2 regions of the Bacillus sp. PK3-037 genome follow, and region 2 is predicted to be linked to the other one. Evidence: predicted binding sites of a transcription regulator. Region 2 holds the regulator's gene; the other holds the start of a gene.
The links. The regulator Rex, encoded in region 2, represses fermentation and respiration genes when NADH is low (regulators of the CRP and FNR family bind a similar motif). The targets are predictions, from matches to a motif close to TTGTGAAATATTTCACAA.
Positions count from the first base shown of each region.

Region 1: the regulator Rex is predicted to act here: its motif matches at 2,072-2,089, upstream of M1D69_RS14385 (helical membrane plugin domain-containing protein).

Region 1 covers NZ_CP096408.1:2,809,224-2,813,051, forward strand. The annotation lists gene uxaC (glucuronate isomerase) at 1-143, opposite strand, end outside; gene M1D69_RS14380 (NAD(P)/FAD-dependent oxidoreductase) at 344-1,522, opposite strand; gene M1D69_RS14385 (helical membrane plugin domain-containing protein) at 1,562-1,978, opposite strand; partial or broken gene M1D69_RS14390 (cupin domain-containing protein) at 2,353-2,864, opposite strand; gene M1D69_RS14395 (DMT family transporter) at 2,994-3,828, shown strand, end outside.
Region 2 covers NZ_CP096408.1:3,491,031-3,494,858, reverse strand. The annotation lists gene abc-f (ribosomal protection-like ABC-F family protein) at 1-1,018, opposite strand, end outside; gene moaC (cyclic pyranopterin monophosphate synthase MoaC) at 1,145-1,657, shown strand; gene M1D69_RS17935 (redox-sensing transcriptional repressor Rex) at 1,654-2,301, shown strand; gene tatAY (sec-independent protein translocase protein TatAY) at 2,323-2,496, shown strand; gene tatC (twin-arginine translocase subunit TatC) at 2,503-3,261, shown strand; gene M1D69_RS17920 (DUF4305 domain-containing protein) at 3,307-3,498, opposite strand; gene M1D69_RS17915 (CPBP family intramembrane glutamic endopeptidase) at 3,495-3,828, opposite strand, start outside.

The sequences.
Region 1 (3,828 bases), 680 kb from region 2:
TGAAACCTCTTATTTTCATAGATTTCTTTCGGACTCAAATGGCAGTGATAATCAATAATCGGCATGTCTTTCGCATAATGGTGATAGAGGTTGACAGCGGTTTCATTTTTCAGCAAAAAGTTTTCTCCCATAAAGGGTTCCATGTCCTCACCGTCTTTCATTCTATTTCAAAATGTTAACGTTAACATTTTGATTTGTTTTTATTTTACCTTTATATTCCTCTGTGATCAATCTCTTTTTAAAATTTAAATGTTAACGGTAGCAAATAAGCGCAAAAAAGACATTGCCGTAAAGCTGCCTGAAAAGACCTCTTTTTGGCAATGTCCGATTTTACAAGAAAGGATTAGTAAGCCAGGCTGAATAGTCCTTTAATGTGTGTTAAGTAGCGTACGTTACTTGCTTCTTTCATCAAGGAAGCAGGTAGACCTTTAAGCGGTGTAGAATTAGCACCAATGATGGCTACCGCATCTTTGCGTCCAAGGCTTGCAAGTGTACCAGAGTTTACTGGCTGGAATGTTTCAAGTGTTTTTCCTTCTAAGTAAGCGAATAGGTTGTAACCAATCAGCTCACCCATTTGCCATGCGATTTGTGCAGTCGGCGGGTATGGACGGCCGTCTGCCGCAAAGTAAACTGCGCTGTCACCGGCAACAAATACATCTTCATGAGATGTAGATTGAAGGAAATCGTTAACTGTCGCACGGCCGCGGTTCACTTCAAGACCTGATTCGCCGACTAAAGGATTTCCTTGTACGCCGCCAGTCCAAACAAAAGTGTTGGCAACAACTTTTGATCCGTCTTTCAGATCAATCACGTTTCCTTCTACATTTGTAACAGGAAGGCCTGTTAAGAACTCAACGCCGCGTTTTTCAAGGCTTTTAGTCGCGCGTTCGATAAGATCATCCGGAAGAACAGGAAGGATTTTCGGACCTGCTTCAACCAATTTCAATTTGATTTCTTTATGGTCTACGCCGTATTTTTTCGCAAGGTTCGGCATGATGTCAGCAAGCTCACCGACAAGCTCAACGCCTGTTAAGCCGCCTCCGCCGATAAGGATTGTTGCATCCGCTTCGTTTTTCGTTTTAGAGTACTCGCGCACACGGTCTTCAACGTGGCTGAAAACTTTGTTAGCATCAGCAGCAGATTTAAGAACCATACTGTTTTCTTCAAGTCCTGGGATCCCGAAGTAAGCAGTGACAGAACCAAGGCCTACTACTAGCGCATCGTAAGTTAATGCAGAACCGTCAGCAAGCGCAATCTCTTTTTTATCAACAGAGAAAGAGCTGACTTCCGCGATTTTAAGATCAATGTCTTTGCCTTTGAAAAGTTTTTCTAACGGCATTGCAACCGCTTTTTCAGACACGTTGCCTGCTGCAAGACGGTGTAATTCCGTAATGATTTGGTGAGTTGGGTATTTGTTTACCACTGTCACGCGTGCTTGTTCTTTTGTGTAATGTTTGCGAACTGTTAAAGCAGAAAGAACACCGCCATAACCAGCGCCTAAAATGACAATATGTTTTGACATCGTATATCCTCCGTCCTTTATATCAATTTGAATCTGAGATTATTTTTGTTTTTCGTTCATGATTTCAAGGTAGCTGTTAGCAAAACGGAACAGCTTTTGAGCTTGAGGATCTTTCAGCATGCGCAACAGGCCGAAAAGTCCAATCGTTTCGTTGCTAGCATCCGCGCGGTCTTTCGCTTCGATTGCAGTCGCAGCCACTTCTTTTGCTGTTTCTTTTACAGGCTCAAGAATTTCAGTGATTGCACCGACTGTATCGCTTTTCAATACTTCGTCAGTCGCAACAGACTGAGCGAAATCATAAGACTTCGTTAAAATATTCACTAACTCAGTCAGCTTTGGAAGCTGGTCAACTAAAACAGTCAGTGATTCTTGAACTTCTGGCTTTAACAGCTGATCAATAAGATCTTGCTGGCTTTGGCTGACAGACGCATTTGTTTGATCGATTGTTTCTGGCATATCCAATTCTCCTTTACTATAAGCAGTATGCTGATTTTTTGGAAAGGGTAGTGCCTCTCCCTGATCTCATGTTTGAAAGCATGAGAAGAAGGATTGTGAATTCGTGCACAATCATCCGCAAAAATAAATGTTTACTACCCAGTTTTTCATCTTGCCATATTCAGTATTATTTTTATCTCAAAAATAAACCATTGAATAAGTCAAAATCCTTTACTCTCTCTGAAAATAGCAAACATAAAAAACTCCAATTTGATTACCTTCTATATGATAACACTTTTTGAACAAAATTTGAACGTGAATTGCTTCGATTATGAAATTAATTTATATGGTGCCCGTGTCATAACATTTCTTCAGCACTAGTTATTGACAATCCATCAATTTTCTCCCCTACGCGTTACCCATATGTCCAATAGAGGTTCTCTTTTTCCTGTAACTGGATCCAATGCCGGAAGTACTGCTTGCTCTATATTCTCTAGCGCAGCCGCTCTTTCATCCGGCTTTCCCGTCTTCATATCATACCGAGAACCATCTGGATAAGCGCCAATCACGGTAAAATCGGGGCTCGCGCTTAGCTTTTTATGGCCGACACCGGCTGGAATGACCGCTGCGTCGCCCGTTTTGATAGGAACAGCAGCTCCTTTTTCTCCCCAAATTGAATAACAGCCTCCCCTCGGACTGCGATTAGGACTTCATGCGTGTTGCTGTGATAATGATGGTACGGAAAAACACTGCCCGACCAGCTGTTTAGCCAGCCATGCCGGTTGACGATCCGCTCTGCCTGTTCAGCACGTCCCATAAAAACATTTTTATAGATAACGAGCGGAAAATCAGGGTGATTTGGAATCCTGCCGTCATCCTGAAAAAAGTACGTTTCTGTTTCCATCATTTTCACCTCCCTATTTCTGTCTTCCACATATATTGATCCGTAAAACATCATTATTTTCTCACAATTCCGTTGATCTGTATCATCCTGGGTAGTATAGTATAAAAAAATAATGCCAGAATGAGGGATTTGATGAAAGCGATTGTAATCGGAATATTGGCTTCTCTCTTTTTCGCCGTTACCTTTATTTTAAACAGGGCGATGGAATTATCCGGAGGCAGCTGGCTTTGGAGCGCCTCGTTACGCTTTATTTTTATGGTTCCGTTTTTATGTCTGATTGTCATAATGAAAGGGAAGTTCGTTCCTCTTTTACAAGAGATGCGGAAAAAGCCGTTTTTTTGGATAAAGTGGAGCTTCGTCGGTTTTGTTCTTTTTTATGCGCCGATCACGTTTGCCGCCGCATTCGGGCCGGGCTGGCTCGTAGCCGGAACATGGCAAATTACCATTGTAGCCGGTGTGCTGCTGTCTCCATTTTTCTATGAGAAAAAAGACACGCTTGGAGGCACTTTGCTCGTTCGGCAAAAGATTCCCCTTGTTTCGCTGGGCACTTCCGTCGTCATTCTGATTGGGGCAGCGCTGATTCAGCTCCAGCATGCAGAATCGCTTTCCGGAAAAATGCTGCTCTTCAGCGTGCTGCCGGTTGTCATTGCGGCTTTCGCCTATCCGCTGGGAAACCGGAGGATGCTTGAGCAATACGGAGGCAGGCTTGATACGTTCCAGCGTGTGCTGGGAATGACCCTTGCAAGCCTTCCATTCTGGCTTGTATTGGCAGCTTACGGCTGGTGGTCAGATGGCCTTCCGACCGCGGGACAAACCGTTCAATCCTTTATCGTTGCCGTCAGCTCAGGCATCATTGCGACCGTTTTATTTTTCTGGGCAACGGATATGGTAAGAGATAATCCGCAAAAGCTTGCTGCTGTTGAAGCAACACAATCCGGGGAAGTGATATTCGCTTTGCTTGGTGAAA
Region 2 (3,828 bases):
GCTGGTTTTCATAGCTGATGGTCAGGTCCTGAACCCGCAGGACCTCGTTCCCGCTCTGTTTTGTAATATCGAAATGAAAATTTGCTGATTTTTCGTCGCCGAGCGGTTTTGACATGACGTCCATCCGTTCAAGCTGTTTCCGGCGGCTTTGTGCTCTTTTTGTCGTTGAGGCTCTCGCCAGATTTCGGTCTACGAAGTCCTGAAGCTTGGTGATTTCATCCTGCTGCTTTTCATACATTTTAATATCTTTCTCATACTGCGCGGCTTTTTGGTCGAGATAAGCGCTGTAGTTGCCGTGATACTTTTTGCTTTCCGCTCTTGATACCTCGTACACCTGGTTCACCACTTTGTCTAAAAAGTAGCGGTCGTGAGAAACAATCAGAATCGCGCCTGAATAGCCTTGTAAATAATGTTCAAGCCATGTCAGCGTATCAATGTCCAGATGGTTGGTCGGCTCATCTAGAATGAGAAGGTCAGGCTGTGTTAACAGAAGCTTACCCAAAGCCAGTCTTGTTTTCTGACCTCCGCTCAGGCTTTGCACCTGTGTTGAATCGTCAAAATGGCTGAAGCCGAGACCGTGCAGCACAGATCTGACATCTGCTTCATATTGATAGCCGCCTTTATCTTTAAATTCCTGCTGAAGGCGGTCGTAGGTTTTCATGATGCCTTCCAGTTCACTTGGGTCAGCTGCCGCCATTTTTTCTTCTATGTTTCGCATTTCTTTTTCCATCGCTTTTAAGTGATCAAAAACAGTCAGCAGCTCTTCTTTTATGGTAAGCTTAGAATCCAAGCCGGTATGCTGGGCCAAATAGCCCATTGTGATATCTTTCGGCTTGATCATTTCACCCTTTTCATATGAAAGGTGACCTGCGATAATTTTAAGGAGTGTAGATTTCCCAGCGCCGTTTCTTCCTACAATTGCGACGCGATCACGGTTTCTGACTTCCAGCTTTATATTGTTTAAAATAGTATCAGCACCAAATGATTTGGAAAGCTGATTAATTTGTAAGATCATCATATTATTTCACCTCTGCTATAATAAGTTAAGTGTAGCTTATGAACCAGAACTCAGCAAACAATACATTGGCCGAATAAGACATAGAGAAGAAAATAGTGTATGATCTGTTTAAGGAGAGTTTTTACTATGAATGGATTTTCTCATTTTAATGAACAGGGCAGAGCCCAGATGGTGGATATCAGCGAAAAATCTTCGACTGTCCGTACTGCGGCGGCTGTATCAAGCGTACACATGAAGAGTGAAGTGTACGAGAAAATAAAAAGCCATGATATCGGCAAAGGAGATGTACTTGCTGTCGCTCAGGTTGCGGGTATTATGGCTGCGAAACAAACATCAAATATCATTCCGATGTGCCATCCGCTATCCTTGAGCGGGGTCGATATTTCGTTTGACTGGAAAATAAAAGAAACAGAAGTTATACTTCATATAAAAGCACAGGTCAAAACGAAAGGGAGTACAGGTGTGGAAATGGAAGCGCTAACTTCTGCATCGGTGTGTGCCCTTACTGTTTACGATATGTGCAAGGCGCTTGATAAGGGGATGGTCATCGGCCCTACCTGCTTGCTGGAAAAGACAGGCGGAAAAAACGGTGACTTTAAAAGAGAACTATCCGAGTATAATTTGGAGGACCAAAAATGAATAAGGATCAATCAAAAATTCCGCAGGCGACGGCAAAACGGCTGCCGCTTTATTATCGCTTTTTAAAGAATCTGCATGCGTCAGGAAAACAGCGTGTATCATCCGCTGAACTCAGCGATGCCGTAAAGGTTGATTCTGCCACGATTCGCAGGGATTTTTCCTATTTTGGAGCTCTTGGCAAAAAAGGATACGGATATAATGTCGATTATTTGCTGTCATTTTTCCGAAAAACGCTGGATCAGGATGAAATGACAGACGTTATCTTGATTGGTGTCGGAAACTTAGGAACAGCGTTTCTTCACTATAATTTCACAAAAAATAATAACACAAAAATTTCTATGGCTTTTGATATAAATGAGAGTAAAATAGGAACTGAGGTAGGCGGTGTGCCCGTCTTTAACCTTGATGATCTTGAACAACATGTAAAAGGCGAATCAGTTGCCATTCTGACAGTGCCCGCAGTTGCGGCTCAGTCGATTACTGACAGATTGGTTGCGTTGGGAATTAAGGGTATTCTTAATTTTACGCCGGCCCGTTTGAATGTGCCGGAACACATTCGAATTCATCATATAGATTTAGCTGTAGAGCTTCAGTCACTGGTTTATTTCTTGAAGCATTATTCTGTTTTAGAGGAAATCGAGTAACCGGAAAGGAGGAGCCCAAATATGCCGATCGGTCCTGGAAGCCTTGCTGTTATCGCAATCGTTGCTCTGATTATCTTTGGTCCCAAAAAGCTGCCTGAGTTGGGAAAAGCGGCTGGAGACACACTTCGTGAATTCAAAAACGCTACTAAAGGATTAGCGAGTGATGATGAGGAAAAAAAGAAAGAGAATCAGTAAGTTAGGATGACACAAATGAAAGTGAATCAAATGTCGCTGCTGGAGCATATTGCGGAGCTTCGAAAACGATTGCTGGTTGTGGCGCTGGCGTTTGTCGTTTTCTTTATCGCGGGATTTTTTTTAGCGAAGCCGATTATAGTGTATCTGCAAGAAACGGATGAAGCGAAGGAGCTCACGCTCAATGCGTTTAATCTGACAGACCCGCTTTATGTGTTTATGCAGTTTGCGTTTATCATCGGGATTGTCCTGACTTCGCCGGTTATTCTTTATCAGATTTGGGCTTTTGTGAGCCCGGGCCTCTATGAAAAGGAGCGCAAAGTAACGCTCAGCTACATTCCGATCTCTATTTTGCTGTTTTTAGCGGGTTTATCTTTTTCCTATTATATTTTATTTCCTTTTGTTGTCGATTTTATGAAACGGATCTCTCAGGATTTGAATGTCACTCAGGTGATTGGAATTAATGAATATTTTCATTTTCTTCTGCAGCTGACGATTCCGTTTGGACTGTTGTTTCAAATGCCGGTCATCCTTATGTTCTTGACAAGGCTTGGAATTGTGACACCGATGTTCTTAGCGAAAATCAGAAAGTATGCGTACTTTACGCTGCTTGTGATTGCTGCTCTGATTACACCTCCTGAGCTTTTGTCTCACATGATGGTGACTGTTCCGCTCTTGATTTTGTATGAAATCAGTATTTTAATATCGAAGGCTGCCTATCGAAAAGCGCAGAAAAACAGTACTGCCGATCAGGACGTTTCTTCTTAGCCAACATAAAAAATCCATTTCTCATAGAAGAGAAATGGATTTTCTTTATTTCTGGTTCTTCTTTATTTTAAATGAAAAGGCGAACATCTTAAAAGAAATGCTGATATTGTATGCAGCGAATACCATCAGCAGGATGGAGTAAAATGACCACATGCTGCCTGGCGAGCTTGCGGCGAGATAAGTAAAGATGCACCCTACGGCAAAGTAGATCATTCCCCACACTATCGGGTTTCTCATGAAAATAATCCTCCAATAATCAATTGCATTTGTGTGCTTTGCTGTTCAAGGTATTTCTGAACAGGCTCAAGCTGCATGATGACGACGAAAGTATTCATCATTACATGGGCGAAAATCGGCACCCAAATCCGTTTGGTTCTCGCATATAGAAATGCAAAGGTAAAGCCCATTGCCGTATACAGCAGAAGGTGCGTTAAATCCGCGTGAACAATTCCGAAAATAATGGAGCTGATCAGTCCGGCAATAAAGAAATTCGTTTTTTCGTACAGCGCGCCGAAAATGATTTTTCTGAAGATGATTTCTTCTAATATTGGCCCGATGATAGAAGAA